2 regions of the Cytobacillus gottheilii genome follow, and region 2 is predicted to be linked to the other one. Evidence: riboswitches for the same ligand, from Rfam matches in the RefSeq annotation. Region 2 holds a riboswitch; the other holds the start of a gene.
The links. A riboswitch is a leader RNA that binds a small molecule or an ion and turns the genes downstream of it on or off. The one in region 2 is predicted to bind cyclic di-GMP.
Positions count from the first base shown of each region.

Region 1: it holds a riboswitch for cyclic di-GMP, as region 2 does, so the genes downstream of both, J1899_RS02435 (hypothetical protein) here and sinI (DNA-binding anti-repressor SinI) in region 2, are expected to answer to the same signal.

Region 1 is NZ_CP071709.1:475,761-481,760, forward strand. It holds gene J1899_RS02420 (glycoside hydrolase family 1 protein) at 1-480, shown strand, start outside; gene hmpA (NO-inducible flavohemoprotein) at 592-1,788, opposite strand; gene J1899_RS02430 (Rrf2 family transcriptional regulator) at 2,064-2,507, shown strand; cyclic di-GMP riboswitch class I at 2,763-2,849, shown strand; gene J1899_RS02435 (hypothetical protein) at 3,113-3,490, shown strand; gene J1899_RS02440 (hypothetical protein) at 3,524-4,234, shown strand; gene J1899_RS02445 (methyl-accepting chemotaxis protein) at 4,337-5,542, shown strand.
Region 2 is NZ_CP071709.1:871,862-877,861, forward strand. It holds gene J1899_RS04205 (CalY family protein) at 12-614, shown strand; gene J1899_RS04210 (TasA family protein) at 680-1,654, shown strand; gene J1899_RS04215 (TasA family protein) at 1,682-2,245, shown strand; gene J1899_RS04220 (DUF5658 family protein) at 2,270-2,572, shown strand; gene J1899_RS04225 (hypothetical protein) at 2,628-2,867, shown strand; cyclic di-GMP riboswitch class I at 2,970-3,109, shown strand; gene sinI (DNA-binding anti-repressor SinI) at 3,149-3,286, shown strand; gene J1899_RS04235 (helix-turn-helix domain-containing protein) at 3,415-3,738, opposite strand; gene mnmH (tRNA 2-selenouridine(34) synthase MnmH) at 3,910-4,977, opposite strand; gene treR (trehalose operon repressor) at 5,181-5,900, shown strand; gene J1899_RS04250 (type 1 glutamine amidotransferase domain-containing protein) at 5,978-6,000, shown strand, end outside.

The sequences.
Region 1 (6,000 bases), 400 kb from region 2:
ACAGAGAAGAAAGAAAAGAAAGCAGAAGAGATTGGGGAAGGAAACCTAATTGGCGGTGTAAAAAATCCATTCCTTCAATCAAGTGATTGGGGCTGGGAAATCGACCCAACTGGACTGCGGATCGGATTAAATGAGTTATATGGACGTTATCAAAAGCCTTTAATGGTTGTTGAAAATGGATTAGGAGCATACGATAAGGTTGAAGAAGATGGCAGTATAAATGACGATTATCGCATTGACTACCTGCGGGATCATATAAAAGCAATGGCAGAAGCCATTAAAGATGGTGTCAACCTGATTGGTTATACCACTTGGGGCTGCATTGACTTAGTGAGCAATTCCTCCGGACAATATTCTAAGCGATATGGATTCATCTATGTAGACAAGCATGATGATGGTAGTGGCACGCTAGAGAGAAAGAGAAAGAAATCTTTCTATTGGTATAAAGATGTTATCAGCTCTAACGGGAAAAATCTTTAATATTTTCTATGAGATGTGGGATCGTATAGTAAATCTATACGGTCTTTCTTATTGTAAAATGGAATTAGCCCGGCTGATCAGTCGGGCTAATTCCATTTATAGTGCAGCTGCTTATTCAATTTCACCAGCAGGTCCAAAGAATTCAAAATGCATTTGCTCTGATGGTACACCCCATTCTTTAAGAGCAGCATAGATCTTTTTCATAAATGGCACAGGGCCGCAGAAGTAAAAGTCTGCCTGAGAAGTTCCAGCGATTGATTTAAGCCACTCTGAATCTATGAAACCTTCTTTATCATAATTCTGATTTTTTCGATCCTGTTCAGTTGGATTGGAATACGCTGCAAAACTTTTCACATGCTTTGATTTACTTGCAGCCTCTGTAACTTCATCTCTTAAAGCATGGACATTACCGTTCAAAGCACCATGAATAAACGTAACCTCTCTGTTAGGCTGTTCTTTTATAATGGTGTGCAGCATGCTGACCATTGGAGTCAATCCGACACCGCCGCTGATTAAAACTGCTGGAAGTTCGTTTTGTTCCAGCATAAATTCACCAGCCGGAGCACTAACTTCCAAAACATCTCCTTCCTCAACATCCAGATGAAGATAAGAAGACACTACACCTTGTTCTTCACGCTTTACACTTATGCGGTAATAGTCTTTTTCGGGTGCAGCAGATAAGCTATAGTGACGGATATGGGTATATGTATCTCCGTCAGGCTGAACTCTTACAGTAAGATACTGGCCGGCTTGGTAAGAGGCAATGTCCAAACCATCCTCAGGCTTTAAATAAAACGAAGTGATAACATCACTTTCTTTTACTTTGCGCTCAACAATGAAGTTTCTAAATCTATCCCATCCGCCTGGCTGTTCCTTCGCTTCTTTATACATTTCTGCTTCAATGCCAATAAACGCATCAGCAATTACTCCATAGGCTTCTGCCCAAGCATTGATGATCTCATCGGTAGCTGCATCTCCCAAAACATCTTTAATGGCAGCTAATAAATTTTCTCCTACAATTGGATAATGTTCTGGCAGTACGCCAAGTGCTCTGTGTTTTTGTCCAATTTGCTTAACAACAGGAATAATTGCGCCTAAGTTATCAATATTTGCAGCTGCTGCATAAACAGTATTTGCTAAAGCAGTCTGCTGACGGCCTTCCCTCTGGTTGGCATGATTAAAAATGTTCAGTAGCTCTGGGTGTTTAGATAACATTTGACTGTAAAAATGGGTTGTAATTTCTTTGCCGTGTTTTTCAAGAACAGGAACTGTACTTTTAATGATTTTAATCGTTTCTTGGCTTAACATAATAACATCCCCTCTGGGTTAACATGTATTTTATATGCATGTTTATAATATAATAATAGTGGCAATAAAAGATATATTTTATATACATCTTTTGAAAAGTTGTCACATTTAAGAAGGGAATTAAATATATTTGACTGGTTTGATGTATGAAGAACCATTGCTTCTGCGCTTAGAAATATTGGGAAACCAGACAAATATCAGATTCGCTTGCGCTTGCCACTTGTCGGCTTTTCTAGATATAATACTAGGAAACGAATTAAGGAGCATTCATAAGGATGAGGCTAACAAACTATACGGATTATTCTCTCCGTGTTTTAATATTTTTAGCTCTAAAGGGTTCTGAGGAATTAAGCACCATTCAAGAAATAGCGGATTCTTATAATATCTCCAAGAATCATTTAATGAAGATTATTCATCACTTAGGACAATTAGGATATGTCGAAACTATACGCGGACGAAATGGGGGAATTCGTCTTGCTAAAGACCCAAAGGATATTAATATTGGAAAGGTAGTCTACGAAACAGAAGAAGACTTTCACATTGTTGGCTGTTTTAAACAGGGAGAAGGCTATTGCTCAATTTCACCGGCTTGTAAATTGAAAAACGCCCTATACGAGGCATTGCAAGCTTTCCTGAATGTTTTAAATGGATATACATTAGAAGATTTTGTTTTAAATAGAGTAGAATTAAATCATTTATTTGGAAATAGAGATGTCTGACCATGTAGCTGCTGCTTTTGGGAGGCATTTTTTTTACGCGTTGGATAGGTATGATTACCTAAATTAGAGGAGAAACCTGTCTCTCTAAGCAACGCCAAACCGGGTCGATGGACCTGTCCCTAAAACCCACAACCCCTTCTGCACTCGAATTTGTGTAAAGATTGTTAATCTATAGTTACAATTATCGACAAAACTTGCCAGTTTCTATATAATAAAGTAGGATATTTTCATCATGATATAAGTACTATTTTCTGAATATGATAAAGGCAAACTTATCGAAAGGTAAGGACGCAAAGCTACGAGTCTAACATCCGTATGGATAATGATAGTCGGGTTGCCAAAATTAATGTAAAGCGATTAATTGGCTATCCTTGTCTAGGATAGCCTTTTTTATACTTTCAAAAAGTGTAAATGTGCAGCGCAGAAGAAGGCTCGATGCAGTGGGTATTTTAGGGCTGTAGTATAAGTGCAACTAAGCCTCTGTCTGTGTCCTTTTAGGACTTGTCACTCGGCAAGTTTTCTTTATGTTTATTAGACTCAGGTTGGAAAAGAGTGCAGTGCAAAGCAAAGTAGAAAACGACAACATAAAAAAGGAGATTTAGAGGATGATTGTAGTAGATAAAAAGAAATATATGATGGCCATTAATGAGAATCAGAAGGAAGTTCATGTCCAGGTGCGTGCAGGCGCAATGAGAGAAGAAGATGCAGCAGAGTATATGGGAGATTTGCAGGAAACGATTAATCGGGTGCCAAGACAAGAGTACACATTTGTTATTGATGCAACGTATCAAAAGCCGACTCCATCAAAGGTTGTTCCACAGATGGAACAAACGATGAAGTTTTATAATTCCCTAGGGTTTAAAGATTTCCTGGTTCTTAAGCCAACTTCTAAAATTGCTCAAGTACAAATTAGAAATGTGCTTGAAAGAATTGAATTTACCGGTACATTTGTGGATCAGCTGCCTCATGCGATTAAAAGATAAATAAGCAATCAATCTGAACAAGGGAGATAGCATATGGAAGCGATACAATCACTTTATACATATCAAATTGTCGGGCAGGAACAGTCAGATTTAATTGCAAAAAGTGCTGAATGTTTGGCACGCTCTTTTTTTGGTATTGATGTTTCAGGAAAATGGGTGCAGGAGCCTATGGTCGGCCAGCTGAATTTTGAATATGAAGACCTTTACGATTTTATTCATGGCTATTTAACTTCTGTTGCTGGACAAGGGTATTGTGCAGTGGCTATGGATGAGCAGCAGCAAGTAGTAGGAGCTCTTGTTGGCGATACGAATGCACCTGAAATTATCGGAGAAGATATTTTCGAAGGATCTTTTTCTGATATGAATATTCTTCTTAGTGTGCTCGAAGATGTGGACAAGCGTTTTATGGAAGATTTTCAAGCGCGCCATGGCAGAGAGATAGCAGATGGTGAACTATTGCACCTTTTTATGTTAGGAGTAAGAGCTGAGCATGGGCGCCATGACATTATTAAGCAATTAGGTGCTATGCTGATCGATAAGGCAAGTGCAGAAGGATTAAAGTTTGTTCTTGGTGAAGCGACAAATCCGAAATCCATTCGTGTGATGGAAAAGTATCATAATATGACCAGATACAAAGATCTTGGCGGAAATTATATTGTTTATGATTATAAAAACCATGATCGATTAAAGGGAATTCCTTCAGAGGTAGCAGACGGAACATATATCCTTGTGAAGGAGCTTTAGGATTTATCTTTTCATACATGCTCCTTGTGGAATTTATTGTTAAATAGTAAACAAACTTGTATAAGAACTTATTAAATATAGAGTCAGGAGAATTAATTAATTATGGAAGCTATTCTAATTGGGATTATTGTGGTCTTATTGGTAACAACCGTTTATTTTGCTTTCCGCTATTTTTCACTGAAACGCCACTCACATATTCATAGTGAAATTACAATGGGCATGAAGGAACTATCAGCTGGAAAGATGATCAGCAAAGTAGATGAAAAAAGTGAAACTCATGCTCACTTTAACCAGCTGATTGAATTTTTAGCTCATGCCAGGGAAAAGTTTTCTGTGTTTGCAAAAGATGTTCATAATACTTCGGAAACGCTTGTTGAAAGTGGTGAATACGCTGCTGAAAAAGCTGATATTGTACGAGCGGCCATTGATGAGGTAGGCAGAGGTCTTCAAAAACAATTAATTTCTACAGAAGAAAGCTCTGTATCCATGGAGGATATGGCACAAGCTATTGAAGATTTATCGATCCGCTCTAACCATATTTCTGAACAATCAAACACTACCGTAGAATTAACGCAAGAAGGCAATGAGAAGCTAAAAGATTCATTAAAGAAGATGGAGAAATTCAATCAAACGGTCAACGTTACCTATGATGCCATCCAAAAGCTTGGGGAAAAATCGTATGAAATCGGCACCATTGTAAAAGTAATTACAGGTATATCTGAGCAAATCAATTTGCTGGCTCTAAATGCAGCAATTGAAGCAGCACGTGCAGGAGAGCATGGTAAAGGATTTGCGGTTGTGGCCGATGAAGTCAGAAAGCTTGCTGAACAATCCCGCCAGTCTTCTTCAGAAGTATCAGACATCGTGAAAAATATTCAGGAAGAAACCACTATTGTTGTAAAATCAATGGAACAGGGAACTTCTGAATTCACAGATACGAACTCTACGATTATCGAAGTTGGAAACATGTTCGAGAAAATTTTAGAAACGACAAAAATTATTGCTGATAATAATGTCAATTCTTCAGCGAGCACAGAAGAGATCTCATCCAGTTCACATCAGATCATGTCAACGATTAGAGAAATCGCAGCTATTTCACGTGAATCTGTTGAAATGTTTGAAGAGCTCATTGAAATCAGTGATGATGAACTGCAAACAATGCAAATTCTTGTGCACGAAGCAAATAATATTAAAGAGTTAAAAAACGAAGTTGAAGAAATTATAGCTGCCTGGAATCAACGTGGTGAAGAGACAGCAGCAGAAAACATAAAAGAAACTGCAGGGAATGTAAGTGCAGCGGCAGTGTGATTTATAAAAGGAGCATCCATCAATGAACAGATGGATGCTCCTTTTACTATGTTGTTCAGGACCCAAGCTCCTTTTCATCTGTTCCTAAAGCTGCGCCAATACAATTGATGTATTAAGAGAAAAATTCATGCAGTTTTCAGGATGCATACCATGCTGTCTAATGGTTAAGCTAACTGAAAAAAAGGAATTAGCACTTATGTCTAATTTTTTGTCATTTCTCATATTAAGATTAATTATTGTGCCCATTTTGGCTTATTGTCTGAATGCTTTTACTTTTTTATTTCTGTTGAGCTAATAGATCAAACCTATTAAGATACTTTCGAGATCCATTTCTTCTTGCTACTTTTAAATGAAATTAGTTAACTTATTGTTTTCTAATCTCTTACTGAAATATCACTAAAATAGTGTTTCTTCTATAATATATGTGCAGAAAAGGCAACTGAATACACGGCCTTCAA
Region 2 (6,000 bases):
GGAAATTAGAAATGAGCATTAAGAAAAAATTAGGTTTAGGTATTGCATCAGCTGCACTTGGAATGTCATTAGTTGGCGGGGGGACGTTTGCATACTTTAATGATGTAGAAGAAACTAAAAGTACATTTGCTGCTGGGACATTGGATTTAGGTGTTGATCCTACAACCATCATTGATGTTACTAATATTAAGCCTGGTGATTGGATGAATCGTACATTTGAACTTCAAAATAATGGTTCACTAGATATCTCAGAAGTAATTCTTTCTACAGATTACACAGTGACAGATGTTGAAGGTGACAATACTGATGATTTTGGAAAGCATATTCGAGTGAACTTTTTAGAAAATGAGGATAAGAGCGGTCTTTTCACACCTAATGATATTATTTATTCGACAACTCTCCATGACTTAAAAGGTACTGCACCGGATGCAGTGCAGAAGAAGATTTGGTCATTCTTCGGAGAACGAAGTGGTTTAGCTGCTGGAACTTCAGACAATATGTATGTTCAATTTGAATTCGTTGACAATGATGCTGATCAAAATGAGTTCCAAGGAGATTCTTTAGAACTTAAATGGACTTTTGATGCTAAGCAAACTGAAGGCGAAAGAAGATAATAGCAACACAAAAAGGCGGGAATTTATTCCCGCCTTTTGTCAAATCAAATGAGTGAGGTAATGCCATGAATAATCAAGGTTTGCTGGCAAAACCAAAGATCGTTTTCATCCTATTTATATTTGTGCTTTCATTGGGCATTGGCGGGCTTCCTGTTCATGCAGAAGATCGAGAGGTTGATATTCAGACTAATCCTCATGGATATCTTTTTCAAGTTGACAATTTAAAACCTGGAGATTGGATGCCGCGAAATATTACTGTAAAGAATAATGGCTTAATGGACTTTAAGTATATCGCTAGAATTGGAGATAAAAAGTCTGTAAAGGGTTTATTGGAAGAGCTGGAGTTCATGGTGAAAAAGGAAAATGATCTTTTATATGATGGAAAGCTGAAAGATTTTACGGGCTTTTCTCCAAGGGAACTGACAAAGGGATCAGAAGAAACATTATTCCTTCAAGTAAAAGTGCCCGAAACGTTAGGAAACAGTTTTCAAGGCAGCTCAGCTGAAGTTGAAATTATCTTTTTAGCAGAGAGAATTGGAGATTCAACCCCAACTGATCCAGGAGAAGACCCAGATCCAACCGACCCAGGAGAGGACCCAGATCCGACTGATCCAGGAGAAGATCCAGATCCGACTGATCCAGGAGAGGACCCAGATCCAACCGACCCAGGAGAGGATCCAGATCCGACTGATCCAGGAGAAGACCCAGATCCAACCGATCCAGGAGAGGATCCAGCCCCAACTGATCCGGGAGAAAATCCAGATCCAACGAACCCTGGAGAGAACCCAGATCTGACTGATCCAGGCGAAAATCCAAATCCAACGAACCCAAATCCTGCCGATCCAGTTAACAATCCAAATCCAACAGTACCTGAAGATGAACAACCGGCGCAAGATATTGTTGTAAGTCCAGAAGTGGTAAATACACTTCCAAATACGGCAACGAATCATTACAACATACTCATAGCAGGTCTGATTGCAACTATTGGGGGAGGTTTCCTTTTACTTATTTATATTAGAAAAATTCGCAATGCAGGTTAGACGCGAAATGATAAGGGGGAAAGAGACTTGAATATAAAAAAGAAACTAGCTGCTGGTGTCTTATCATCTGCATTAGGATTTAGCCTGGTTGCAGGAGGAACATTTGCTTACTTTAGCGATCAGGAAACTGCAGAGAGCTCTTTTGCTGCCGGTACATTAGATTTAGAGATTAACAAAGAAAATATTATCAAAATTGATAATCTCAAACCAGGTGATTATGCATTTCGTGCTTTTGAATTGAAAAATGCGGGTTCATTAAACATAAAAGATATTCTTCTGCAGTCTGAATACGAAGTATACGATAAAAAGGGCGATAACAATGGGAAAGATTTTGGTGAGCATATTATCGTTCAATATTTATATAATGTATCAGGCGGAGAACAAGTGATATTTACAGAGAGCTTAGCCAACTTAACGAATAATCCAGTTCAAGTTTTGGAAAATATGCCAGCAGGTGCAAGAAACGCAACTAAATTCACAGTCCAGTTTAAATTTATTGATAATGGGCAGGATCAAAATATATACCAAGGAGATGCCCTAGAGCTTAAATGGACATTTAAGGCAAACCAAGAAGCTGGATCATCTAGGTAATTTTATAGAAATTACGGTGATTAGATGAAAGTCATACTGTATTATCTTGCGCTTTTAAATTTACTCGACGGTGCGGTAACCTATCTTGGCCTTCACCACAACATCATCACAGAAGCCAACCCTTTAATGGATGCCATTTATGAGGCAGGACCTCATTGGTTTCTTGTACTAAAGGTTGCCCTTTCGGTGATTTTGTATGGATTGAATTTCACTGGCGCTGTTCCGGATGGAAAAGGAATTAGAAGGCTGGCGCTGTTTGCTGTTATTTTGTATACAGCTGTTTGTGGATTGCATAGTTTATGGATTATTCCTTTTGTTTTAACATGAATGGTTTGCAGAATGAATAGGATGATAAAAGAATCCCCTGGAGATGAGGTGCTTTATGTATCAGAAAAATTGTGATCAATGCCAGCGTCCATCCTTCAGCAGCAGTGAACAAGGAGATTGGCTCTGTCCGGTTTGTGGAAATGCTCTGACCCACCAGCCATTTTTTAATGCTATGACACAGGAAAGAGTGAATGTTTCCTATAAGGTAAACACACAAAAAAAGCAAAAACAGATGGGCACTCTTTACCAGTCTTCTGCTTTGAAGGATGAAAAATCTATTAATCTGATCATTTAACTAGGACTATACTCTGAAAAAAATAGAAAAAAATAAAATAATGTACAAAAAGTGACAAACATTAACAAAAGGTTATAGTATGATAGATAGTGAGGAAATACTTTGAAGAAAAGGCAAACTTGCTGAAAGGCAAGGACGCAAAGTCACGGATCTAACGTATAATATTGGGCATCATTACCGATGTAAGGGAATTTTACTATCATACTGCCTAAAGAAGATACTATGATGGCCGGATTGCCTAGGATACGATTCGTATTTTGGGGGGAAAAAGAGTGATCGAGATGATGAGTAATAATCGTGAAGTCGTTGATGCTGAATGGATCCAGTTGATTACCGAAGCCAAGAATATGGGGCTGGAACAAGCGGAAATCAGAGCTTTTCTTCAATGTCATTTAGAAAAAGAAGCGGAGAAGGTTTAAAATGAGGGTAACTGTCGGAATAAATAAGGCGTGATACATAGTGTATCGCGCCTATTTTGTTGCCATTTTTACTGGCAGAGTCTGCTAGAAATATATCTCAATCAATGTTAGACCATGTCTGTAGCTGATTATTTATTTTGTGTAGTTCGCCATTTATTGAAATCGAGAAATTCACGAAACTGTTCCTTTGATACTCCTGATTCCATGGCTTCTTTTACAATTTTCATCCACTCAGAATCAAGCTCTTCTTTATTAATTTGCTCATGTATTAAATGATCAACTGGAACATCTAGTACACCAGCAACTTTTTCCAGAAACTGGATTGAAGGGTTCGTTTGGAGGTTTCTTTCCAGAGAACTCAAATAAGATTTTGCAACTCCTGCTTGTTCAGCAAGCTCAGATAAGGATAATTTTTTTTCCATTCGGAGCTGTTTGACTCGATCTCCAATCATTCAATCTCACACACCTTATCAACATTGGTAAGTTCATCATATCAGAAAATGCCTTACCAGTTCCATATTACGAACAATTTGTTCAATAATTTCTATATTATAGTATCATAAATTCCGTCAAAATTTCACAAAAATTTATTCTTTTTATTGTTGGGTTTTAGGCCTTTTATCCTAATTTGCCATTTTTTCTTTTTCTTCTTCATTTTTGTAAATATCTGCAATTTCTTGAACAGCTTTATCCATATGATCAGAGCAAATATAGAAGAATGGACCATCATATTCATTAAGTTTAAATGTATAACGAGGATCGTAATATGTTTCCAGCAGCAGCTGAATAAAGCGTCGATAATCTTTATGCAAGAGCGCTTCTTCGATAAGAACGATGGCTTCTTTGTCTCTAAGCCTTTTTTTGACTAAGATAAAGGATTCCTCTAATTTAACATTAAACCATTTTTCATGTATATATGGTTTCACATATTCGTTGAACAAACGGTTCACTCGCTGTTCCATTGAACAATCCAATTGAATGTGAATGCCTTCTTTTTTTAGATGAATTAATTCCTCAGGCTGGACAGCTTTTCCGATTCTTTTGCTTTCAGCCTCCATAATGACAAAAGGTGACTCCTGTATGGTATGCAATGTTTGAAAAAGCAATGCATCGAACATCTTTTGATTATGTGGATTTTCCTGGCCAAAACTGCCAAAGATTGAGCCTCGATGACGCGCGATAAGCTCTAAATCAATGACGGGCATGCCTTGCTCACTTAGTCTGTTTAGTACTTCTGTTTTGCCGCTGCCTGTTAAACCGTGTAAAACAATGGCTTTTTTCTGCATCATACTCGGCAGTTTTTCTAAAATATATTGACGATAAGCGCGATATCCTCCAATCAAACGAGGCATGGGGAGCCCGGCAAATTGCAGAAAAGTTGCGACTGATTTACTGCGAGTGCCGCCGCGCCAGCAGTAGATCACAGGTTCATTGCCGTTATCTTTTATGGATTTGACTTGTTTTAATAGCTCAGGAATTTTAGGAGAAACGATTTCCATTGCGCGCCAGCGTGCTGCATCACCGCTGGTCTGTTTATACAATGTGCCGATTTCTGCCCGTTCTTCATCAGTAAATAAAGGGATATTAACGGATCCTGGTATGTTAAAATCACGGAATTCAATTGGAGAGCGGACATCGACCGGAACGGCTCTGTCTAATTTCAGTAATTGTTCAACACTCATTTCTTTCATTTTCATTGCCTCCAATAGGTTTCTAGTGCACAATATGAATGTGGTGTTAGCTGTAGAAATATAAGATACTTACGGATACTATAGCAGGGAAACAGGGAGACTGAAAATAGGAAGACGTTTCGAAGCTGTGCATCTGGCTCTTATTCATAGGTTGTAGCTAACCTTTTACATTCTGATTATACTCTTTTATTGTGGTGATTCTTGTGAAAAATAAATATTTAATGATTTATGAAGATCTGGTAGAGAAAATTCATCAGGAAGAATATCCTGTTCATTCCATATTACCGTCTGAAAATGATCTGACTGATTTATATTCTACTTCAAGAGAGACGATCCGCAAGGCTTTGAATTTGCTTGCACAAAATGGCTATATCCAAAAAATTCGCGGAAAAGGCTCTATAGTACTTGATTTAAAAAAGTTGCAGTTTCCGATTTCTGGGTTAGTCAGTTTTAAAGAGCTGACAGGTACGATGGGTCAGCAGGCAGAAACCATTGTGGCTGAATTTTCTTTAAAGAAGCCGGACAGCAATATTATGAAGCAGCTTCAAATTGAAAAAGATGATAAGGTATGGAAAGTGCATCGCATTCGAAAGATTGAAGGCGAAAAGATTATTCTTGATAAAGACTACATAATTGAAAGTCAGATCCCCGGTTTAACTGAAGAGATTTGTAAGCGGTCCATTTTTGAATATATTGAAAAGGTGCTTGGCCGCAAGATTGGTTTTGCGAAGAAGGAATTCACTGTTGAGGAGCCGACTGCAGAGGATTATAAGCTGCTTGATATGGAAGGCTTTCATGCCATTGTGGTTGTGAAGAATTATATTTATCTGGATGATGCAGCACTTTTTCAATATACAGAATCAAGACATCGTCCGGATAAGTTCAGGTTTGTTGATTTTGCCCGCAGAATGGGGAATGCATAGTCTATGTTTAACGTACTTTTTTCAGGGAATTCTCTTAATGTGCAAAAAATGAGAGAACTGATAGGAGATGATCTAACATGGGTAAAAAAATTGCATGCTT